One region of the Micromonospora sp. GCM10011541 genome, then DNA from elsewhere that is predicted to be linked to it. Evidence: riboswitches for the same ligand, from Rfam matches in the RefSeq annotation. Region 1 holds a riboswitch; the other holds the start of a gene.
The links. Region 1 has a riboswitch for cobalamin ahead of bluB (5,6-dimethylbenzimidazole synthase). Riboswitches for the same ligand answer to the same signal wherever they lie in the genome.

Region 1 (11,854 bases):
GTCGTCGGGATCGAGCGGGACCTGGTCGGCGGGGAGTGCCCCTACTGGGGTTGCATCCCGAGCAAGATGATGATCCGGGCGGCGAACGCCCTCGCCGAGGCGCGCCGGGTCAACGAGCTCGCCGGCGCGGCGCAGGTCCAGCCTGACTGGGCGCCGGTGGCGAAGCGGATCCGGGAGGAGGCCACCGACACCTGGGACGACAAGGTGGCGGTGGACCGCTTCGTCGTCAAGGGCGGCCGGTTCGTCCGGGGCAGCGGCCGGCTCGACGGGCCCGGCCGGGTCCGCGTGGGCGATCAGGTGTTCCAGGCCCGGTACGGGGTCGTGCTCGGCACCGGCACCCGTCCCTCGATCCCGCCGATCGACGGGCTGGCCGACACGCCGTACTGGACGAACCACCAGGCCATCGAGGTGGAGGAGCTGCCGGAGTCGCTGCTCATCCTGGGCGGCGGCGCGATCGGGCTGGAGCTCGCCCAGGTCTTCGCCCGGTTCGGCGTGCGGGTGACCGTGGTCGAGGCGGCGGACCGGGTCCTCGCGGTCGAGGAGCCGGAGGCGTCGGAGGTGGCCGCGGCGGCGCTGCGCGCCGACGGGGTGATCATCGCCACCGGGGTGAGGGCGGAGCGGGTCAGCCACGACGGGCAGAGCTTCACCGTGCACGGGGGCGGCGGCGCGGAGTTCACGGCCGACCGGCTGCTGGTGGTGACCGGCCGCAGGGCGCACCTGGAGGAGTTGGGCTTGGAGACCGTGGACGTCGACGCGTCCCAGCGCTACCTGCCGGTGGACGAGCGGATGCACGCGGCCGACGGCATCTGGGCGGTCGGCGACCTGACCGGTGAGGGCGCGTTCACCCACATCGCCATGTACCAGGCGGGCATCGTCGTCGCTGACGTCCTGGACCACATGCGGCGCACCAAGGGCGGCCCGGACCCCAGCGGCACCGCCAGCGTGGTCGGCGGCGCGGCCGGGGTGGCCAGCGCGGTCGGCGGCGCGATGAGCGCTGGCGGGGCGACCGCCGCGCCGGGCAGCATCCCGCGCGCCGACTACCGGGCACTGCCCCGGGTCACCTTCACCGACCCTGAGGTCGGCGCGGTCGGGCTCACCGAGAAGCAGGCCCGTGAGCGCGGCATCAACGTTCAGGTCGGGTACACGGACCTCACGTCGTCCACCCGCGGCTGGATCCACAAGGCCGGCAACGAGGGCTTCATCAAGCTGATCGCCGACGCCGACCAGGGCGTGCTGATCGGCGCGACCTCGGTCGGCCCGGCCGGCGGCGAGGTGCTGTCGGGGCTGGTGGTGGCGGTGCACGCGGCGGTGCCCGTCAGCCAGCTCCGGCACATGATCTATGCGTACCCGACCTTCCACCGCGCCATCGAGGACGCCCTCCGCCAGTTGAAGTGACGCCCGGTCTAGTCCGGCGTTTCGCCGTGCCGGCCGGCGCCGGCGGTGAACCGGGCGGCGCCGCGCATCGCGTCGGTGATCAGGGACTCCATGCCGAAGGCCAGTTCGGTGGCCATCGCCTCCGGCTCCGGCAGGCCGGCGTTGGCGAGCAGCGCGGCCCGGTCGTTGCGCAGGCAGGTCTGCGGGTGCCGGGCGATCTCGGCGGCCAGCCGCTCGGCCTCCGCCCGGGCGTCACCCGGCGCGACCAGCCGGTTCACCAGGCCCATCGCGTACGCCTCCTCGGCGGGGACCGGCCGGCCGGTGAGGATCAGGTCCATCGCCCGGCTCTCCCCGATCAGCCGGGGCAGCCGCACCGTGCCGCCGTCGATCAGCGGGACGCCCCACCGCCGGCAGAAGACCCCGAGCACCGCGTCGGACTCGGCGATCCGCAGGTCGCACCAGAGCGCCAGCTCCAGCCCGCCGGCCACGGCGTACCCGGAGATCGCGGCGAGCACCGGCTTGGACAGGCGCATCCGGGTGGGGCCCATCGGACCGTCACCTTCCGGCTCGACCCGGTTGCCGCTCGGCGTACCGATGGCTTTCAGGTCGGCGCCGGAGCAGAACGTGCCGCCGGCACCCCAGAGCACGGCGACCGCCGCATCCGGGTCCGCCTCGAAGGCGCGGAACGCGTCGGCGAGCGCCCGGGCGGTGGGTCCGTCGACGGCGTTCCGGGCCGCCGGCCGGTCCAGGATCACTGTGGTCACCGGCCCGTCGTGCTCCACGCGTACGCCCATCGGGTCAGCATGCCCGCCGACGACGCCGGCACGCCAGGTTTCCGCCGCGCCGTGCTGCCCCTTCAACGGGTCAGGTCAAGGCCCGCGTTCGCTACGAAGCTGATGACGTGAACGAATCGCGGGTGTCGGCCAGCCTCAGGAGCGCTCGCGCATCTCGGCGACGAATGCCCGCCAGGCGGCCGGGGTGAAGGTGAGGGCCGGGCCGGTCGGGTTCTTCGAGTCGCGGACCGCGACCAGGCCGGGGAGGTTGTCGGCGACCTCGACACAGTTGCCGCCGTTGCCGCTGCTGCGGCTGCTCTTGCGCCACCGGGCGCCCGTCAGCTCCATGTCTCCGCCACTTCCCTGATGAGGTCGACCGACTGCCAGTGGGACAACGCCTCGCCGCGCACGTTCTCCCACGGGGCCGGTGAGAACAGCTCTGGCATAGGCATCGGCCTGCAGAAGGCCGGCCGACAGGTCCGGTCAAGGCCCGCGCTCGCTATGAAGCTGATGACGTGAACGAATCGCGGGTGTCGGCCAGCCTCAGGAGCGCTCGCGCATCTCGGCGACGAATGCCCGCCAGGCGGCCGGGGTGAAGGTGAGGGCCGGGCCGGTCGGGTTCTTCGAGTCGCGGACCGCGACCAGGCCGGGGAGGTTGTCGGCGACCTCGACGCAGTCGCCTCCGTTGTTGCCGCTCTTCGTACTCTTGCGCCACCGAGCGCCGGTCAGGTCCATGATCGCGCCGCTTCCCTCAGCAGATCCAGGGACTGTCTTCCGGGAAGAGCCTCTCCCCGGATGCGTTCCCACCGCCGATCGAGCGTAGCAATGTCGACCGCCTGCTCCAGAATTTGCGCCTGCGCCTAACTGTCGACGTGCGCGACCCTGCCGCCGTCGCTCAGTTCAGCGATGGTGAAGGGTCCGCCGAGGCCCGAGTACATCCCGACATCGAGCGGCACGATGTGGATCTGAACCGATGGCAGTTCCGCGTACCGGGCCAGATACTCGCACTGGGCGCGCATCAACTCGCGGTCGTCAAGTGCGGTCCGGCGGAGAACTGACTCGTCGACGACCGCGATCAGCAAGGGCGGGCGTTCGCGGCGCAGGACCGCCTGCCGGTCCATTCTGGCCGAGACGAGTTCGTCGACCTCGCCGGGAGTCAGCGCCTCGCCGGCCAGGGTGGCTCGCGCGTAGGCCGCGGTCTGCAGCAGGCCGGGAACCCACGCGAGCTGATAGGCCCGGAGTGCGACAGCCTCCCGCTCGATGTCGGCCCACGGTCGGAACCATGCCGGTTCCCGGCGCTTCAAGACGTCCGGCCAAAGGTCCTTTACGTCCCTTCCCAGGATCGTCGCCACCTGTGACCGGTGCCTTGGTTGCGGTATGCGTCCCGGATTCACCCAACGCTGCGCGGTTTTGGGGTCGACACCGACCTGACCTGCAAGGGATTCCGCAGTCTCGCCGGCCTCGGTCATCGCTGCGATGAGGCCATGGTTCATACCGTCTCCCGCTCGGACGTTCTGAACATCTGCCGACCATATCGGAACGCAGTGTGTTGGTCCCACTACCGAAATGGAGAGTGTTCCGCAGGACGGCGCGGCCGGTGGAGGCGAGGAGCCCGGCGGTCGGCGTCAGCGCCGGGGCCGCCCCGCCAACGACGTCGGGGCGGCCCCCTCGAACCACTTCGAAGGGAGCCATCCGTGCGTTTCCGGTTCTGGCGACACCAGCCCGAGAGGTCGATCCAGGTACCTCGGCAGCGGACGCCGCTGAACGAGTGGCCGAACTGGGCGACCCGGCCCACCCAGGTCTTCCCGGCGACCGATCCGGGCCGAGCGGGCAACCTGACTCCGGCGCAGCGCTGGCGGGCCGGCGGATGGCGGCGCGACGGCGGCGGGAGGTGAGCCGCCCGTCCCGTCAGCACCTGCCGATGCGTCCGCTGTGGCGGTGCCGGGCCTGCGGCGCGGAGTGGCCCTGCCAGCCGGCCCGACTGTCCCTGCTGGTCGAGTACCGCGAGGACCGGATCGCGCTGCTGGTCTACCTGGGCACCCTGATGGCCGAGGCGAGCGCGCAGTTGTCCCAGCTCAACGGCCACGCCGCGCCGGAGAATCTGGCCGAGCGGTTCCTGTCCTGGGCGCGCGCCCGGTGACTGGGTCGGGCGCGGCGGGCCGGGGTGGGGGTCAGGTGCGACGGGCCAGGGTGGCGCCGAGGGCGGCGCCCACCACGCAGCCCACCCCGAGCAGTTGCGGCCAGGCCAGCAGCTCACCCAGGAGCAGCGCGCCGACCAGCGCCGCCACCGCCGGTTCCAGGCTGAGCAGCACCGCGAAGACCCGGGCCGGCAGCCGGCGCAGGGCTGCCAGCTCCGCCGAGTACGGCAGCACCGACGACAGCAGCGCCACCCCGAGCCCGAGCGCGAGGACCCGGGGGTCGAGCAGCTCCGCGCCGCCCGACGCCACCCCGAAGGGGAGTACGCAGAGCGCGCCCACCGCCATCCCCGCCGCCAGCCCCCGGGTGCCCGGGACGTGTCCACTCATCGCCTTGCCGAGCAGCACGTACCCGGCCCAGCCGACCGCGATCAGCGCGCAGAGCAGCAGGCCGACGGCGTCCACCCCGACCCCGCCGAGCCCGGCCAGCAGCAGCACGCCCGAGCTGGCCAGCGCCGCCCAGAGCACGTCGGTGAACCGGCGGCTGCCCAGCAGCGACACCAGCAGCGGACCGGCGAAGCCGACGGTGACCGCCACCCCGAGCGGCACCCGCTGCAGGGCGGCGTAGAAGGCGAGGTTCATCGCGGCCATGGCCACCCCGAACGCCCCGACCAGCCCGGCCGCCCGCCAGCCCAGCCGCAGCCCCGGCCGGCCGGCCGCGAGCAGGACCAGTGCGCCGAGGCCGAGCCGCAGGGCGGTGGTGCCCCCCGGGCTGGTCGCCGTGAAGAGCTGCTTGGCGACCGCCGCGCCGACCTGCGTGGAGACCATTCCGAGCAGCATCAGCAGCGGCGGCGGTACGGCCTCGGGGCGGCCGAGCGCCGCGGTGAGCCGGGCGGCCGGGTGGACCGGCAGGGGGCGGGAGGCATGCGCGTACACCCGGAACACGATGGCGGTGCGGCGGTGCGGCCGCGACCGGATTTCCCGCTCCCCGGGCCGGTCCTGCCGCCCGGGGCGGGCGCTAGCATCGGCGGCGGCACGATCATGTGAGGTGCCCCGCGCGAGCGGGGAGAATCGGGAAGCCGGTGGAAATCCGGCACGGGCCCGCCGCGGTGACCGGGGAGCCACCGTCCACGCGCGTCACGCGCAGCCACTGGCCGTACGGCTGGGAAGGCGGACGGCCAGGCGTCGATCCGGGAGTCCGAAGACCGGCCTCGCGTCAGCCTGCCCGCCCCTTTCGGGCCGGGCCGAGCGCAGCGGGAGCCTGCCTTGGATCTGTACGACGTCATCCACCGCCGTCGGGACGTACGCGCCGAGTTCACCGGGGCGCCGGTGCCGGACGACTCGCTGGACCGCATCCTCACCGCGGCGCACGCCGCGCCGAGCGTCGGCCACTCCCAGCCGTGGGACTTCATCCTGGTACGCGACCCGGAGACCCGCCGCCGCTTCCACCGTCACGTGCAGGTCGAGCGGGACACCTTCGCCGCCACCCTGGACGGTTCGGCCGCCGAGCGGTTCGCCCGGATCAAGATCGACGGGGTGCTGGAGTCGACGCTCTCGGTCGTCGTCACGTACGACCCGGCGCGCGGCGGTCCGGCCGTGCTCGGCCGGCACGCCATCGCCGACGCCGGGCTCTACTCGGTCTGCCTGGCCATCCAGAACCTCTGGCTGGCCGCCACCGCCGAGGGGCTCGGCGTCGGCTGGGTCTCCTTCTACCGGGAGCCGTTCCTGGCCGAACTGTTGGGCATCCCCGCCGGCGTCCGTCCGGTCGCCTGGCTCTGCCTCGGCCCGGTCACCCACCTCGAGACCGTTCCCGACCTGGTCCGCCACGGCTGGCGCGCCGGCCGCCCGCTCGCCGCCGCGCTGCACGCCGACCGCTGGTCCGCCTGACGCCCGCCCCGCCGCCGCCCTCAAGATCGCGCTGTCTCAGGTCCAGCGTGATCTTGAGGGCGCGCGGGTGGGCGTCGGGTGGTCCGGGTACCGGACGGGTGATTCGTCGTCGCCGCCCGGTTTGGGGCCGCTCCTGCCGGGAAGTCGGACCGAGTGCGTGAACTGATAACGAAACTCGAACAGGCCTCCGCGCTGGACCGGGTGGGCGACCGGTTGCAGCGCGCGGTCCAGACCATCCTGCGTCCACAGCGGGTCCGCGACGCGCTGCACGGCGTCTGGCTCGGGCACCCGCTGCACCCGGCGATGGTGCAGGTGCCGGTCGGCGCCTGGATCTCCGCCGCCGTGGTCGACCTGATGCCCGGGCAGCGCCGAGCCGCCACCGCGCTGGTCGGTGTCGGTACGGTGAGCGCACTGCCGGCCGCGGTGGCCGGGCTCAACGACTGGGCCAGCCTCACCCGCGACCAGCGCCGGATCGGGCTGGCGCACGCCGCCTCCAACACCATCGGGGTGGCCCTCTACGCCAGCTCCCTGGCCGCCCGGCTGAACGGTCGGCACGGGCTGGGCCGGGCGCTGGCCTACCTGGGGCTCTCCGCCGCGAGCACGGGGGCGTACCTGGGCGGGCACCTGGCGTACAAGCAGGGGGCGCAGACCACCCAGAGCGTCTCCGAACTGCACCGGATCAGCGACGGCTGGCACTCGCTGGCGGACATGGCCACGCTGCCGCAGCGGCAGCTGGTCACCCGGGCAGTGGACGACGTCTCGGTGATCCTCTACCGGCACGGTGACGAGGTCACCGTGATGCTGGAACGCTGCCCCCACCAGAGCGGCCCGCTCGGCCAGGGCGAGGTGCAGGAAATCGACGGCCACGACTGCGTGGTCTGCCCGTGGCACGGCAGCACGTTCCGGCTCAACGGCGGCGAGGTCGTGCACGGGCCGTCCGCGAACGACCAGCAGATCCTGCCGACCCGGGTGGTCAACGGCGTCCTGGAGACCCGCCTGCCCTGACGCCGGCCCCGAAGCGACGACCGCCGCCAATCGCCGGACCGCCGCCGACCGTCGGACCGCCGCCGACCGTCGGACCGCCGGACCATCGACAGGCCGCCGACCGCCACGGTCGCCGGGGCGGTGGGGTTCGCGGGTGCCGGTCAGTCCCTGCGGTGCCGGCCGCTGGACAGCGCCCGCCCGGCGGTCCGGACGACCGGCCGTCGTCGCAGGCCGAGCACCGCGCCGATCTGCGCGCCGACGATGCTCGCCACCGCCAGCACCGCGGAGACCGCCAGCGGCCGGTTGATGCCGTCGTCGGTGATCGCCCGGGAGGCTCCGGCGGCCATCGCGGGCGGTTGTCCCACCGGCCCGTCGACGTCCGGCGTGGACTGCTGCGGCCTCGCCCCGGAGGTGGGCGTACGGGGGGCCGGGGCGGGGCGGGTGGGCGACGCCGGACGGACCACCAGGCGGCCGGTGGCGTGCGTACGGGCCCCCTCGTCGACCGCGCCGGCGGGCAGTTTCAGCAGCTGGCCGGGGCGGATCCGGTCCGGGTTGGCGAGCCGGTTGAGCCGGGCCACCTCCCGGTAGCGGTCGAAGTCGTCCAGGTAGCGTTCGGCCACCTCACCGAGGTAGTCGCCCTTCGCCACCCGGTACACCGCCGGCGCGGCCCGCTCCGGCAGGACCCCGCCGGTGGCCGACGTGGCGGCGGCCGGCGGAGCGGCGGAGGCGGCGACCGGCGGGGCGGCCAGGGTGGCGGCGCTCGCGGCGACCGGGGTGCCGGCGAGGATCAGCGCCACCGAGCCGACCAGCGCCGCCGCGGCCCGCTGCTGCCGGCGCATCCCGGGCAGCCGGGGCGCCGGCCGGTGCACGGTCTGCGCGCCCAGTTCCACCAGGACGGAGAAGGCGAACGTCGCCCAGCCGAACCAGCCGACCACCGCCAGCGCCCGCAGGAAGAGCTGGCCGTCGTCGCGGCTGGCCAGCGCCGTACCGACCGCGGCGAGGGTGGGCAGGTGGTCGGGGAGCGGGCTGCCGGCGAAGGCGAGGAGCGCGATCGGCGCGCCGGCCAGCACCGCGCAGAGCACGACGAGGGAGCCGAGCCCGGTGAGGACCTGGCCGATCCGCCGTACGGCGGAACGTTGCGGTGCGGCCATGGCTGCCTTCCTTCCTACGGCGCCCCGGTGAGCGCCCGCGCGGTGGCCTCACCGGTGACGGTGACGGTGTTGTCGAAGCCGAAGAGGCCCAGCAGGTCCCGGCGGTAGGTGATGCGGACGCGTACCTGGATCTGCTTCTCGCCGCCGACCACCGGGAAGCTGACCCGGTGGTCGCGCACGCCGCGCGCGGCGGCGAGGTAGTCCGCGACGGCGGTCCGGGCGCTCGGCTCGTCGATCTCCTTCGGGCCGCCCTCGATCGCCCGCGCCCGGTCGATCATCTGGCCGCCGCTGCGGGCCGCCTCCGCGGCGAGGTCGTCCGCGCGCTGCAACGAGCGCAACTGCCCGGCCCCGTCATAGGCGAGCCCGATGACGACGAGCACGCCGGTCATCGCGGCGGCGAGGAAGAGGCTGACCCGGCCGCTCTCCCGGACCGTCCACCCGGTCATCGGCGGCTCCGGTAGGTGTCCAGCGGCGAGGTGAAGGTGGCGGCGACGGCCTTGCCGCCCGGCACCCCGGGCAGCCCGGGGGCGCGCAGGTCGGCGAAGGAGACGGTGCAGCTCACCGTGACCGTCACGGTCGCCGGCACGCCCGGTGCGCTGCGGTACGCCCGCTCGAAGGTGGTCCGCGTCCGCCCCACCGAGCCGCTGAACGACAGCGCCGGCTCGCCCGAACAGTTCAGGCTGCGCCAGTCGAGCTGTCGCCGGGCCGCCTCTACGGCGGCTGCCCGGCCGGTGCGGGCGTCCCGGGCGATCGAGGCGGCCCGGGCGGCGTCGTGCGCGGCCGACTCCACCGCCTCGTCGGCGACGGCGGTCCGTCCCGCCACCCCGGCCAGCACCATCAGCGCGATGAACGCGGGGGCGAGCACCGCCACCTCGATCGAGACGGAACCCCGCTCGGGCCGGTCGACCATCCGCCTCACCCCGTCGTCCAGCGTTCGACGGTGCCGTGCGCGGTCTGCCGGACCGGGAAGCTGACCCCCGGGATGACCGACAGCGAACGGCCGCTGACCGTGCAGGTGACCTCGGCGGCGCCGGCCGTGCAGGTCGGCCCGCCGGCCTCCCAGCCGACCAGCCAGTCGCCGGCCGCCCGGAGGAACCGGGCGGCCCGGGCCTCCCCGGCGCCGGGCGGCGCCTGGACGACCCGTTGCGCGTTCACCCCGCTCTGCGCGGCGTTCAGCGCCGTGGAGCGGGCGACGAACCAGACGGCGAGCTGGATCGAGGCGAAGAGCAGCACCAGGATCACCGGCATCAGCACCGCCAGTTCCACCGGGTTGGCGCCCCGGTCCGCCCCGCCCTCGGCGAGCCGGCGCCGGGCGACGTCGCGGAGCCGCCCCGGGCCGCGCGGGCCGGCGGGCCCGCCGGCGACTGCCGACCGGCCCGGGTCCGTACGGGCGGGGCGGTTCATCACGGCGCGGTGTTGTTCGGGATGGCGTTCATCCAGTTGTTCGCCTTCGTCAGGGCGAGCGTGGTGACCGCCATGGCGACCGCGACCAGCCCGAAGATGATCACGGCGGTCGGCACCGGGCTGTCGCCCCGCTCGGTGTCGCGGCGCAGCTCGGCCAGCCGGCTGGCCACCGCCGCGTGCAGATAGCTGTAGAGGTACATGGCCTTCTCCTTCTCGGTCGGGTTCACAGGCGGGCGAGGAACGGATAGACGGCGAAGCCGAGCAGGACGAAGACCAGCAGCGAGCCGGGGATGTCCAGCCGGCTGGTCACCCCCTCGGCGCGGGCCAGGTTGTCGGTGCGGATCTGGTCGCGCAGCGAGTCGGCCCGGCTGCGCAGGGTCTCGTGCACCTGCGCCCCCTCGCTGCCGGAGGAGCGCATGATCGCGCCCACGTCGCCGAGTTCCGGGATGCCGATCCGGTCGGCCAGCTCCTGGAGCTCGTCCCAGGGCGAGTGCATCTGCAACTGGGCGATCCGCAGCGACTCGCGGATCCGGTCGAAGACCCAGCCGTCGCAGACCGCCGCCGCCCGCTCCAGCGACTGCACCGGCCCGTGCGCCGCGGAGAGTTGCAGGGCCACCAGGTCCAGATAGGTGCAGACCGCCTGGCGGAACTCGTCCCGCGCGGCGTCCGCCTTCGCCAGCACCGCGCGGTGCGCGAGCAGGCCGGCGACCAGTGCCATCCCCAGGCTGCCCAGCACCGGTACGACGACCGGCACCGACACCCCGCCGAGGAAGAGCACGGTGGACAGCACGGTCGGCAGGGCCAGCCCGACCAGCGCGGAGAGCAGCACCGAGAGGGCGTACTGCTCGGGCGTGCGGTCGATCAGCGCGAGCTGCCGGTGCGGGGGACGCAGCCAGCGGGAGAACCCGCCCAACCAGTCCGGCCCGCTGCCGGGCACCGCGGTCCGGCCGGGCGGCTGGTGCAGTCGGCGCAGCGCCGGGCCGAGCGCCGGGGTGGCCGGCAGCGCCTCGCGTACCACCAGGAAGAGGCCGAGGCCGACCACCGCCCCGCCCACCACGGCGATGGCGAGCTGCCAGTTGAGGATCACCGGAGCCGCCTTTCGTTCGCGACTGCGGGGCTCGCAAGCTCACTCCTCGCGCTCACGCAATCGCCTCCTCCGGGTCGGGGGCGGGCAGGAAACGCGCCGGCCGGGGCGGCTGGCTCATCGACCGCACCCAGGCCAGCAGCCCGACGAACGCGGCGCCGAGCACCGCCATCACCAACTGCCCGACCGCCGTCCCGTACGGCTGCACGTACTCGCGGTTGACCAGCCCGTACGCGAGGGTGGCCAGGGTCATCCCGGTGAGGAAGCGGACCGCGAACCGGGGCTGGGTTCGCTTCGCCTCGATCTCCCGCCGGGTGGCCACGTCGGCGGAGGCCGCCGAGGCGATCGAGCTCAGCACGTCACCGAGGCGCTCGCCGCGGTCGGTCAGGTGCAGGATCAGCGCGGCCACCACCTGGTCGCAGACCGGGTCGCCGATCTCGTCGGCGAAGGCGAGCAGGGCGGCCCGGGCCAGCCAGCCGGCCTGGAGGCGGGCGGCGAGGGTGCGTACCTCCTCCTGGATCTCCTCCGGCGCGGCGGCGATGGTGCCGATGATGGCCTGCTGGAGGCCCTGCCCGGTGCCGGAGATGTCCTTGAGCCGGCGGGTCCACTCGCCGACCGCCTCGATCCGGGCGATGGCCCGCTGCTCGGCCCGGCCGACGGCGAAGAGCCACGGCACGCCCGGCACCGCCAGCGCCACCAGCAGCCCCACCACGGGCAGCCCGGTGAGCAGGAAGGCCAGCGCGCCGGCCAGCACCGCGCCGCCGAGCAGCACCTGGTGGTTGCGCTGCTCCCGTCGGCTCGCCCCGGCACCCGTCCAGAGCCGACGCAGCCCCCGGCCCGCGCCGGGCGCCGCCGCGGGCGGCCGGCTGGTGCCGACCAGCGCGACCACGGTCAGCACCAGACCGGCGACGCACGCCGCCCCGGAGACCAGAGCGATCAACTGGAGCGTGGTCATGAGGCGGGCCGCCGGCCGAGTCGGGTGTGCCGGGGGCGCCGCCAGGCGCCGGTGCCGGCCTCGATGAAGCGGGTCAGCAGCCGGGCGTCGTAACCCACCCGCAGCAA
Region 2 (11,854 bases), on a different contig from region 1:
ACGACGCCGGCCGTGGCGTCGTAGCCGAACAGGTAGTCCACGGTGGCGGCCAGCTCGAAGGCGCCCTTGTAGCCGTGCCGGCGCATCGCGGCGATCCACTTCGGATTGACCACCCGGGCGCGGAACACCCGCCGGGTCTCCTCACCGAGGGTGCGGGTCCGCACGTCGTGCGGCATCGCCGAGTCCCCCACGTACGCGGCCGGCGCGACCCCGGTGAGGTGGCGGACGGTCGCCACCATCCCGCCGTGGTACTGGAAGTAGTCGTCGGAGTCGACGATGTCGTGTTCGCGGGTGTCCTGGTTCTTCACGGCGACGGCGATCCGGGCGAAGGAGCGTTCCATGTCGGCGCGCGCCTCCCGCCCGTCCAGCCCGTGGCCGTAGGCGTAGCCGCCCCAGACGGCGTACACCTCGGCCAGGTCGGCGTCGGTACGCCAGTTCCGGGCGTCGATCAGCGGCAGCAGTCCCGCCCCGTACGCCCCGGGCTTGGAGCCGAAGATCCGGGCGGTGGCCCGCCGCTCGTCGCCGTGCTCGGCCACGTCGGCGGCGACGTGCGCCCGGACGTAGTTGTCGTCCTCGGGCTCGTCCAGCGCGGCGACCCGCCGCACCGCGTCGTCGATGAGCGCGACGACGTGTGGGAAGGCGTCCCGGAAGAAGCCGGAGATGCGGACCGTCACGTCGACGCGGGGCCGGCCGAGTTCGGCCAGCGGCACCACCTCGACGCCGGTGACCCGGCGGGACCGGTCGTCCCAGGTGGGCCGGCAGCCGAGCAGGGCGAGGATCTCGGCGATGTCGTCGCCCTGGGTACGCATGGCGCTGGTGCCCCAGACGGTGAGCCCGACCGAGCGGGGGTACGCCCCGGTGTCGGCGAAGTGCCGGGCGAGCAGTGAGTCGGCGAGCGCCACCCCGACGTCCCAGGCGTTGCGGCTGGGGATCGCCTTCGGGTCCACGGAGTAGAAGTTCCGGCCGGTGGGGAGCACGTTTACCAGGCCGCGGGTGGGCGAGCCGGACGGGCCGGGCGGGACGAAGCGGCCGTCGAGCGCGCCGAGCACCCGGTCGATCTCGTCGGTGGTCCGGTCGAGGCGGGGCACCACCTCGCGGGCGGCGAAGCGCAGCACGTCGGCGGCGTCGGGGATCGTCCGCCCGGTGACCTCCTGGACGACGGCGTCGACCTTGCCGGCGTCCCAGCCGAGGGTCTCCATGCCGACGACCAGGCGGCGGGCCAGGGCCTCGATCAGGTCGACCGCGTCGGCGGCGGTGGCGGCGGGGCCGTCCACCACGTCGGTCAGCGCCTCGGGCAGGCCGACCCGGGTTCCGGGCGCGGCGAGCAGGGCCTGCTCGTCCAGGCCGACGCTCGCGGCGAGGGCCTGCCGCAGGCCGGGCAGGGCGCGCGCGCCACCCCACACCTGCGGGGCGCGGAGCACGGCGAGGACCAGGTTGACCCGGGCCTCGCCGGTGGGCGCCTGGGCGAGGACGTGCAGCCCGTCGCGGATCTGCACGTCCTTGACCTCGCAGAGGTACCCGTCGAGGTGCAGCACGAAGTCGTCGAAGTCCGCGGCGTCGGGCATCCGCTCGGTGTGCAGGTCGTGGTGCAGCTCGGCGGCGCGGACCAGGTCCCAGATCTGCGCCTGCACGGTGGGGGCCTTGGCCGGGTCGAGGGCCTGCACGGTGGCGTACTCGTCGAGGAGCTGTTCGAGCTTGGCCAGCTCCCCGTACGTCTCGGCGCGCGCCATCGGCGGCACCAGGTGGTCGACGACGACGGCGTGGGCGCGGCGCTTGGCCTGGGTGCCCTCGCCGGGGTCGTTGACGATGAACGGGTACACCAGCGGCAGGTCGCCGAGGACGGCGTCGGGGGCGCAGCCGGCGGCCAGCCCGAGCCCCTTGCCGGGCAGCCATTCCAGGGTGCCGTGCTTGCCGAGGTGCACCACCGCGTCCGCGCCGAAGCCGCCGTCGGCGACCGGCGCGGCCAGCCACCGGTACGCGGCCAGGTAGTGGTGGCTGGGCGGCAGGTCGGGGTCGTGGTAGATGGCGATCGGGTTCTCCCCGAAGCCGCGCGGCGGCTGGATCACCAGCACCACGTTGCCGAAGCGCAGCCCGGCCAGGACGACGTCCCCGCCGTCGGTGTAGAGCCGGCCGGGCGGCTCTCCCCAGTGTTCCCGCATCCGCTCGCGCAGCGAGGACGGCACCGCGTCGAACCAGCGCCGGTAGGTCTCCCCGGGCACCCGGGCCTCGGCGGCGGCGAGCTGCTCCGGGGTGAGCCATTCGACGTCGTGCCCGCCGGCCGCGATGAGGGCGTGGATCAGCGCGTCCCCGTCGTCGGGTACGGGCGCGCCGCCGAGCCGGTAGCCGGCGTCGGCGAGGGCGGCGAGCAGGCGTACCGCCGAGGCGGGGGTGTCCAGGCCGACGGCGTTGCCGACCCGGGAGTGCTTCGTCGGGTAGGAGCTGAGCACCACGGCGACCCGCTTGTCGGCGTTCGGCACGTGCCGCAGCCGGGCCTGGCGCACCGCGATGCCGGCGACCCGGGCGGCCCGCTCCGGATCGGGTTCGTAGACCGAGAGCCCGTCGGCGTCGATCCGCTTGAACGAGAACGGCACGGTGATGATCCGCCCGTCGAACTCGGGGATGGCCACCTGCATCGCGGCGTCCAACGGGGAGAGTCCGGCGTCGCCGGCGGCCCACTGCTCGCGGGTGCTGGTCAGGCAGAGCGCCTGGATGACCGGTACGTCGAGGGCGGCGAGCGCGCCGACGTCCCAGGCGTCCTCGTCGCCCCCGCCGGAGGCGTCGGCGGCGACCGTCCCGCCGGCGGCGAGCACCGTCACGACGAGCGCGTCGCAGCGGGCGAAGAGGTCGAGCGGTCCGGCGCCGGGGGTGAGCCCGCGCAGCGAGCCGCAGAAGATCGGCAGCGGGCGCCCGCCGGCCGCCGCGACCGCGCCGGCCAGGGTCTCGACGAAGGCGGTGTTCCCGGCCAGGGCGTGCGCCCGGTAGAACACGATCCCGACCGTCGGCCGCCCGTCGCCATCCGTGGCCCGGCCGCCGTCGTGGGCGGGGTCGCCGAGGATGCCGTACGGCGGGGTGGGCGCGGGCGGGGCGAAGCCCTCGCCGGTGAGCAGGACCGTGTCGGAGAGGAACCGGGCCAGCTGGGCCAGGTTGTCCGCGCCGCCCTCGACCAGGTACGCCAGCGCTTCGGTGGCCACCCCGGCGGCCACGGTGGAGGCCGCCATCAGCTCGGCGTCGGGCAGCGTCTCCCCGCCGAGCACCACGGTCGGCACGCCGGAGGCGAGGACGGCCGCCAGCCCGTCCGGCCACGCCTGCCGGCCACCGAGCAGGCGTACCACGGCCAGGTCGGCGCCGTCGAGCAGCGCGGGCACGGCGTCGGCGGCGACCCGGGCGGGGTTGGCCAGCCGGTAGTCCGCGCCGCTGGCGCGGGCGGCCAGCAGGTCGGTGTCGGCGGTGGAGAGCAGCAGGATGAGCACGGACAGCTCCGGAGAGTGACGCCCGGGGGCGGGTCGACCGCCGACGGGCAGGGGTGGGCGCGGGTTCAGCCGCCCGCCGGCCGGCTCACCCGCGACGCGTGGCTACGCGGACGCGGCCGGCGGCGGACCGGACGGGAGGGAACCTCAGCGGAAAGCGGCGGCGCCGGGCCGGGTCAGGCGGGCGGCGGCGCGGCGGGCCGGGCGCACGGGGGCGCGACCGGAACGCGGTGCGGGGTGATCGGTCGTCGGCGCGTCGGTGCGCGCCGGCCGGATGCGACGATCATCGTCGATGGCGGAGCAGCCGTGCATCGGGTCCTCCTCGGGTGTCCACGCCCTGGGGTCAACTCCCGACGGCCGAAGTATCCTGGCTTCCGGATCGACGCTCACCCCCGGCCTTCCAACCGCAGACACACGGCCGTGACTCACGAGGGGGGATCGCTCCCCGGTGACAGTGGCGGGACCGCGCCGGAATCGCACCGGCTTCCTTCACTGCCGTCAGGCCGCGAATGCTGCCACACCGGCCCGCCGCGGGTCAACGGCGGGCACCTCGCTGCCCGCACCGGCCACCGGCGTACACGGACGTCAATTGCACCGCCGACCGGACGCCGGCATTCGCAATGACCACGGTCCATGTGTGACGTGGGATTCCTGTCCCGCCGCATCCCTGGGCCGCGCCATTTCCGCACCACAGCCGTCCGGTCCGTCGGCGGCCCGTCCGCCCTGACGGGACGGCTGCGGCCGCGCGGACGGGCCGGCGTCCCGGTCGGCATTCGACCGCCGTCCAGCGCCCAGTGCGGAATTGCCACCATCGACGCCGTCACGCTCCGCCATGTCGCCGGCCGTGCCTGCTTCCCCGGGCGATCCCGACCGGGCAACGTGCGGCCCGGCGCGGCGGTCATCGCCGACGACGGCGGAGGTGTGATCGTCGACGCGGGGGGAGCCCGGCGCCCGCCCGGGAGATCCAGGGCCTGTCGCGCGCGGCCGACCTCCCCGCCGCCTCTCCGGCCAGAGCGGGTGACCCGAGCCGGGGCGCAGGCCGTGCTGGCCGGCTGATCCGCCCAGGTGGCGGCCGGTCAGCGGGTGCGGCGCTCCGGGTGGGCCCGGTTCCAGGCCCGCATCCGCTCCGGGTACCCGGTGCGGGCCGCCTCGTACAGCGGGATGGCGTGCTTCTGGGCGATCTTCCCGGCGGCGCGCGGCGAGCCGGTCCGGCGGCGGATCCACTCGCCGTCGTGGGCGATCGCGACCACCGTGGTGTCGGTCGCCGTGGTCTCCGGCTCCAGGTAGAACTCCACGCCCTGCCGGCTGGTCACGAACGCCTCCAGCGCGGCCAGGTCCTCCCCGGTCGCCTCGCGGTCGAGCTTCGTCGGGGTCGTCGAATCGGCGGCCCGGGGCCGCCGGCTGAACCAGCCCATGCCGGCTCCTCTCCTCGGCGTGACTCCCAGTGCAGCACGCCTGCCTGGAAATCGGCTGCGAGCCGGGTGTGCGTGGGCTGAACCGCCGCCGACCTTGATCCACCCCGGATACCGGACATCGCGGTCTTGTCCCACCGATGTCCGACAGGTGGAGTCGATCACGCCGACGGGCCGGCCGGCGGGGGGCGCCCGGCCCGGCGGGGTCAGCGGGCCGGTGGGCGCAGCACCGGGACGAGGGCGAGGGTGGGCAGCAGCAGGATCGGCACGACGAGCAGGGCCCGCAGCGTGCCGACGTGGTCGCCGAGCAGGCCGAGCAGCGGCGGCCCGCCCAGGAACGCGGTGTAGCCGATCACCGCGACCACGCTGACCCGGGCGGGCGCCCGGTCCTCGTCGTCGGCGGCGGCGCTCATCCCGACCGGGAAGCCGAGCGAGGCGCCGAGCCCCCAGAGGGCGACGCCGGCGACCGCCAGCGGGCCGGAGCCGGCCAGCACCGCCAGGGTGGCCCCGGCGGTGGCGAGGCCGATGGTGCCGAGCAGCACCGGCACCCGTCCCCAGCGGTCGATGGCCACGGTGCCGGCGGTCCGGCCGAGCGTCATGCCGACCACGAAGACGCCGAAGACGGCGGCGCCGACCGCCTCGCTGACCCCGTACCCGTCGACGAAGGCGACCGCCAGCCAGTCGTTCGCGCTGCCCTCGGTGAACGCCATCACCAGCACCAGCAGGCCGACGAGCAGGGTCCGCGGCTCCCGCCAGGCGGCCAGCAGCGCCCGCCGCCGGGCCGCCGGCTGCGCCGGGCCGTCGGCCTCCGCGGCGGCCGGCAGGAAGGACCGGGCGCCGAGCAGCGTGCCGACCAGCACCACCGTCGCCAGCACGGTCAGGTGCACCCCCACCGGTACGCCCACCCGGGCCGCCCCGGCGCCGATGCCCGCGCCGGCCACCGAGCCGAGGCTCCACGCGGCGTGGAACCGGGGCAGGATGGTCCGGCCCAGCCGCTTCTCCACGGCCGCGCCCTCGATGTTCATCGCCACGTCGCAGGCGCCGGAGCCGTAGCCGAAGGCGAACAGCCCGACGGCGACGCCGGGCAGCGAGCCGGCGAGCCCGGCGGAGAGCCCGACCACCGTCATGCCGACGGCGACCAGCAGGGTCGACGTGACGACCGTCCGGGCCGGCCCGAGACGCTGGGTGAGCAGGCCGGCGGTCGGCATCGCCAGCAGCGCGCCGATCGACATCGCGAGCAGCAGCAGGCCCAGCCGGCCGGCGCTCAGTTCGAGGGACTCCTTCGCCGCGGGGACGCGGGAGAACCAGGTGGCCACCGCCAGCCCGTTGAGGGCGAACACGACCGCCACCCCGGTACGGGCGGCCAGGACCGGCCGCGGTACCGCCTGCCGGTCGGCGGTCGGTGTGTCGGTGGTGCTGCTCACAGCGCTGTCTTCCTCTCCCCTGACGGACTGCCCCGCCGACGATCGCACACCTGAGAGCGCTACCACCACAAGCCGGATCCACCCCTTACCGGCGACCGCCCGGAACCGGCATGATGCCGGTGTGGGCCGGGCGCGGGGGCACGGCCCGGACGGGTGGAGGGACGACATGAGCACGCCGACGACACGCCCGGCCACCCTCGACGACGTCGCCCGGGCCGCCGGGGTGTCCCGGTCGACCGCCTCCCGGGTGATCGCCGGCACCGGGTTCGCCTCGCCCGCCGCCCGGGACCGGGTCGCCGCCGCCGCCGACCGGCTCGGCTACGTGCCGAACCAGGCGGCCCGCGCCCTGGTGCGCGGGGCCGGGGTCCGGCTGGTGGTCGCCGTGTCCGGCACCGACGCCACGGTCCTCGACGACCCGTACGTGGACCGGGTGGTGGGCGCCGCCGCGCAGGTCTGCGCGCCGCACGGGGTCGGGGTCGCCCTGGAGTGGCTGTCCCTGCGCGCGCCCGCCGGCCTGCGCCGGCTCGGCGAGGACCGGAGCGTCTGCGGGGTGGTGCTGGTCAACACCACGGAACCGGTGCTGGCCGCCGTGCCGACCGGCCTGCGCGGCCGGGTCGCCTCGATCGGCATCGGCTCGGCGGCCGTGCCCTCCTTCGACGTGGACAACGCCGCGGGCGCCGGAGCGGTGCTCCGCCACCTGTACGACTCGGGCCGTCGCCGGATCGCCATGGTCACCGGACCCCGCTGGCTGTCCTGCGCGGGGCGGTCGGTGACCGCGTACCGGGCGCTGATGCGCGCGGCCGACCTCCCGGTGCGGCTGGTGGCCGGCGACTTCAGCGCCGCCCGGGGCGGCCGGGCGGCGCTGGAGGCCGTCACCCGGTGGCCGGACACCGACGCGATCTTCGCGGCCAGCGACGCCACCGCGCTCGGGGTGATCTCCGCGCTGCGGGGGCGCGGGATCGGGGTGCCCGGCGACGTGGCGGTGGCCGGGTTCGACGACATCCCGTACGCGGCGGTCAGCACGCCCGCCCTCACCACCGCCACCCACCCGGTCCGGCGGATCGCCACGGCGGCGGCCACCGCGGTGCTGGACGGCCGTCGGGTGCCGCCGGTCACCGCGTTCCCGTCGACGCTGGTGGCCCGCGAGAGCGCCTGACCGGCGGCGCGGCCAGCGCGGCCGGAGCCCGGACCGGCCGGAAGCCCGGCCCGGAGAGCGCCCAACTGGGCGGTTGACCGGCGGGAAGCGGGGTAACCGCGCGGGGATCGGCCGACGGGAGGGGGCGAGACGAGGTGACGGAGCCCGCGCCGCCGCACCGGCGACCGGAGGAGGAGAACCCGCGGCACGGCCGGCTCCACGCCCGGCCGGCCCCGCCGGTGACCCGGGGCGCCACCGGCCAGACCACGCTGGCCGCGCCGGGCGGTGGCCCGCCGGCGCTGCTGTACGCCCCGGCCGGCGACGGGCCGTACCGGGTGGTGGTGCTGCTGCACGGGGCCGGCGGGACGGCCCAGCAGGGGCTCGACCTGCTGCTCCCGCTGGCGGACACCCACCGGCTGCTGCTGCTCGCCCCGCAGGCCACGGCGAGCAGCTGGGACCTGATCGTCGAGGGGTTCGGCCCCGACGTGGCCCGGATCGACGAGCTGCTCCGCACGGTGTTCGGGGCGTACCCGGTGACCGAGGTGGCGGTCGCCGGCTTCTCCGACGGCGCGTCGTACGCCCTGTCCCTGGGCCTGACCAACGGCGACCTGGTCGACGCGGTGCTGGCCTTCTCCCCGGGCTTCGCCGCGCCGCTGGTGACCCACGGCCGGCCGCGCGCCTTCGTCTCGCACGGCACCGACGACCGGGTGCTGCCGGTGGACGTGTGCAGCCGGCGGCTGGTCCCCCGCCTGCACACCCTGGGCTACCCGGTGGAGTACGCCGAGTTCGCCGGCGGTCACGAGGTGCCGGCGGAGATCCGGCAGCGGGCGGTGGCCTGGCTCGCCGGCTGACGCCGGTCAGGCGGGTCCGGTGACCGCGGCGTCCACCCGGCCCAGCACGGTGGCGTCGTCGTCCCCGCCCACCCCGCGAAGCAGGTCGATCGCGGTGGCCCGGAGCTGCCCGATGATCATGGCGAGCGGGAGGGTCTGGCCGGGGGTGAAGAGTCGCCCGGCGACCCGGACCGCCGCCAGCGCCGCCGCGTCGGCCCGCTCGGCGTGCCGGTCGGCGGCGCCGTCCTGCCCGCCCAGGTCGGCGGCGAGCGCGTCGCCCGCCGCGCGGAACGCCTCCGCCAGGGTGCGGACCGCGGCGCCCAGGTCGGCCGGCGCGGGCGCCGGTCCGCGGACCAGGGTGACCGCGGCCCGGGCGAGCACCCGCACGTTGCGGACCGCATAGTCGATCTGCCGGATCGAGCCCTCCACCGAGCGGAGCCGCCCGATGTGGCGGCGTCGCCGCAGGTTGAGCCGGAGCGCCTCACCCGCGGCGAGCACCGCGCCGCGCAGCCGCTCCACCCCGGCGTCCGCGTGCCGGGCCCGGTCCAGCGCGGCCAGCGCGGCCGCCTCGTCGCCCCGGTCGAGGGCCGCCGCGATCTCGTCGAGGAGCCCGGCCAGTTCCTGGAAGGTCTGCCGGAACTCGGCGACCAGCGGCGCCAGCGGCCGCCGGGCGTCGACGAGCTGGCTCGCCGCGACGGCCACCGCGCCGCCGATCAGCGCGTCGACGAACCGGAACGGGATCAGCGACTCGGTCGGCGGCGCCACCACCACCAGGTAGAGCGCCGAGACGGCGGCCTGCACCACGGAGACCGAGCTGGCGCCGAGCGCCACCGCCAGGGCGACGGTCAGCAGGATGACGGTGAAGACCGTCCAGGTGGTGCGCGGACCGAGCGCCTGGACGACCAAATCGGCGACGAGCACCCCGGCGGCCACCCCGAGCAGCACCTCCACGGCCCGGCGCATCCGCTGGCCCCGGGCCTGGCCGAGCACGATCAGCGCGGCGGCCGGGGCGAAGAACGGCTGCGGATGGCCGACCAGCCGGGTGGCCAGGACCCAGGCGACGGTCGCCGCGAGGGTCGCCTCGACCACCGGCAGCCAGCCCCGCCGCAGCCGCCCCGCGGCCTCGGGGAACCAGCCCTTCCGTGCCATCGTCGCCTCCTCATCCGCCGGACCGATCCACCCATGGTGCTCCGGGGCGGCCCGAGCGGCAGCGCTCGGAACCGTCTCGCGCCGGTGAAGGTGATCACCTTTCCGCGTACCGGCGACGTCGCGGCCGGCCGGCCCGCCCGCCGCGAGCCGGCCCGCGCGCCGCGAGCCGGCCTGCGCGCCGCGAGCCGGCCTGCGCGCCGCGAGCCGGCCTGCGGGCACGAGCGGTCGCGCCGACCGGTCGAGCGGCCACAGTGGAGACCCCGAAAGGTCGAGGCGCCCCGATAGCCGCGCGCACGGCTACGATCTGTCAGTCGGCGGCGAGGCGGGCGTACTCCGGGGAGGCCAGGAACCGGGTGAGCAGCTCCGCCGTGCCCGGGGTGTACGGCCGGCCGTCGAAGAGCTCGGCCGGGTCGGTGAAGACGATCGCGGCGCCCTCGCCGAGCACCACGTCCCGCTGCCCGGCCCCCGTCGCGCCGCAGAAGTAGTGCTTGACCCGGTCGATCTCGGGCAGCTCCTGGGTGGCGAAGAGCCGCAGCCCCCCGTCGGGGCGCAGCCCGGTCTCCTCCCACAGCTCCCGCAGCGCGGTCTCGTCGATGGTCTCCCCCGGCTCCCAGTGCCCGCCCGGCAGGCCCCAGACGTTCGGGTGGTGCGGGGCGTGCGCGTCGCGGAGCTGGAGCAGCAGCCGCCCGGCGCGGTCGACCAGCAGGACACAGGCGATCGGGTGCATCCGGCCAACCTACTGCCCGACGTCCGCCGCCGCGGTCCCCCGGCCCGGTCGGCCCTGCCGCGCGGCCGCTGACCCTCGGACGAGCAATGATCTCCGTCTCGAATTCCGAAAGGGGGCAACCCTTCAGAATATCGATCACCCGCGTTTTCCGGGCTCGGCCGAAAGGGACGGTGGGCCGGTAAGATCGGCGACAGCCTTGTGACTGATCGCTGACTGCTGGACGTGATGGCGATCACACACACTGTGCCCATGAATACGAGACTCGGCCGTGGTCGGGCATTCCGCCTCGCGGTGTGTCTCGCGCTCGTGGCGGCGCTGAGCGGGTGCATGCAGCTCAACCTCGGGCTGACCGTGAACGCCGACGACACGGTCGACGGCCAACTCCTGCTGACCGCCGAGAAGTCCCTGCTCAGCCAGCGCAAGGGCGGCATACCGACGGCCTTCGCCGAGCTGCGGCAGAACATCCCCACGCTCCCCGCCGGCACCGAGAGCCGGTACGAGGACTCCCGCTTCTACGGCATTCAGATCGCGTACCGGGAAAAGCCGCTGGCGGAATTCACCAGCGAGAGCGTGAATCTTGTCCGGGACGGCGATCTCTATCGCTTCACCCTTCCGCTGGACCCGAAGAAATACGGCGGAAAGGTGGCCGAGCAGGATCCGCGGAACCAGCAGGCGTTCATGCAGTTGATGTCGTTCGAGATATCGGTGACCTTCCCGGGCCGGGTGATCGACAGCAACGGCACCGTCAACGGCCGGTCGGTGAGCTGGAAGGTGATCGCCAACCAGCCCAAGCCGCCGGAGCTGCGCGCGATCGCCGAGGCGCCCCCGAAGCCGTCCGCCTCCGGCGCGGGCGCCGCCGCCCCCGCCGGGGAGGACTCGTCGTTCCCCTGGCTGCCGGTGGCCGGCGGGGTGCTCCTCCTGCTGCTGGTCGCCGTGGTCGTCGTACTCCTGCTCCGCCGGCGCGGCCCGGCCACCGCGCCCCCGGCCGCCACCCCCGCGACTGCACCCCCGGCCGCCAGCCCGACCACCGCGCCCCCGGCCGACCAGCCGGGGCCGGTCTGACCCACCGCGTCACCCGGGCGGCCGGCGCCCGCAGCGGCCGGCCGCCGCACCTCACCCACCACCCCGCCCGCACCACCGCACCAGCCGAAGGGAGATCGCCGTGGACGGTCTCTTCACCTTTGCCGCCCTGGGCAGCCTCACCGGCGCCAGCGCCGCCACCCTGCTGACCGCCAACGTCATCGGCGGGCTGATCGGCCCGAGCGGCGACAAGGCCCGCAAGTGGATCGCGCTGGGCACCGCCCTCGCGCTGTCCTACCTCACCGCGGCCTTCGCCACCGACGCGGGCACCGAGAAGTGGATCATCGCGTTCTTCAACGGGTTGGTCATCTTCTCCGCCGCCCTCGGCATCAACCAGCTGCCCCCCGGCAACCGGCAGGCGACGAACGCGTCGCCGACCCAGCTCGCGCAGGGACGCGAGCCCCGCTACATCCGCTCGTGGGTCTGAAAGAAGGTAACCCCATGGTCTTCGGCATCGTCAGCGCCGTCGTCCACATCGTCCTCGGCGCCCTGTTCGGCCAGTGGGTCGGCGGCACCCTCGGCCTGGTGATCGGCGCCGTCGTCGGACTGCTCGTCGGCGCGCCCTTCGGCTGGGCGATCAGCTCCGCCGGCACGTACGCTCCGGACGCGAAGGGCATCTTCCTCTTCGTC

Region 2: another riboswitch for cobalamin. It lies ahead of cobN (cobaltochelatase subunit CobN); the one in region 1 lies ahead of bluB (5,6-dimethylbenzimidazole synthase).

The regions. Positions count from the first base shown of each region.
Region 1 is NZ_JBHSBP010000021.1:18,240-30,093, forward strand. Features, by position in the region: gene ACFOYX_RS09155 (NAD(P)/FAD-dependent oxidoreductase) at 1-1,395, shown strand, start outside; gene ACFOYX_RS09160 (crotonase/enoyl-CoA hydratase family protein) at 1,404-2,168, opposite strand; gene ACFOYX_RS09165 (DUF397 domain-containing protein) at 2,304-2,495, opposite strand; partial or broken gene ACFOYX_RS09170 (XRE family transcriptional regulator) at 2,486-2,566, opposite strand; gene ACFOYX_RS09175 (DUF397 domain-containing protein) at 2,691-2,882, opposite strand; partial or broken gene ACFOYX_RS09180 (DUF5753 domain-containing protein) at 2,873-3,640, opposite strand; gene ACFOYX_RS09185 (hypothetical protein) at 3,842-4,042, shown strand; gene ACFOYX_RS09190 (flavin reductase) at 4,069-4,287, shown strand; gene ACFOYX_RS09195 (EamA family transporter) at 4,319-5,218, opposite strand; cobalamin riboswitch at 5,312-5,511, shown strand; gene bluB (5,6-dimethylbenzimidazole synthase) at 5,549-6,169, shown strand; gene ACFOYX_RS09205 (Rieske 2Fe-2S domain-containing protein) at 6,323-7,174, shown strand; gene ACFOYX_RS09210 (LysM domain-containing protein) at 7,315-8,304, opposite strand; gene ACFOYX_RS09215 (hypothetical protein) at 8,319-8,750, opposite strand; gene ACFOYX_RS09220 (TadE/TadG family type IV pilus assembly protein) at 8,747-9,214, opposite strand; gene ACFOYX_RS09225 (TadE family protein) at 9,220-9,708, opposite strand; gene ACFOYX_RS09230 (hypothetical protein) at 9,708-9,908, opposite strand; gene ACFOYX_RS09235 (type II secretion system F family protein) at 9,932-10,792, opposite strand; gene ACFOYX_RS09240 (type II secretion system F family protein) at 10,848-11,792, opposite strand; gene ACFOYX_RS09245 (CpaF/VirB11 family protein) at 11,744-11,854, opposite strand, start outside.
Region 2 is NZ_JBHSBP010000009.1:56,477-68,330, forward strand. Features, by position in the region: gene cobN (cobaltochelatase subunit CobN) at 1-3,470, opposite strand, end outside; cobalamin riboswitch at 3,828-3,957, opposite strand; gene ACFOYX_RS03155 (hypothetical protein) at 4,544-4,882, opposite strand; gene ACFOYX_RS03160 (MFS transporter) at 5,086-6,303, opposite strand; gene ACFOYX_RS03165 (LacI family DNA-binding transcriptional regulator) at 6,470-7,459, shown strand; gene ACFOYX_RS03170 (phospholipase) at 7,594-8,289, shown strand; gene ACFOYX_RS03175 (FUSC family protein) at 8,296-9,417, opposite strand; gene ACFOYX_RS03180 (NUDIX hydrolase) at 9,725-10,144, opposite strand; gene ACFOYX_RS03185 (LppM family (lipo)protein) at 10,394-11,206, shown strand; gene ACFOYX_RS03190 (hypothetical protein) at 11,307-11,651, shown strand; gene ACFOYX_RS03195 (glycine zipper family protein) at 11,666-11,854, shown strand, end outside.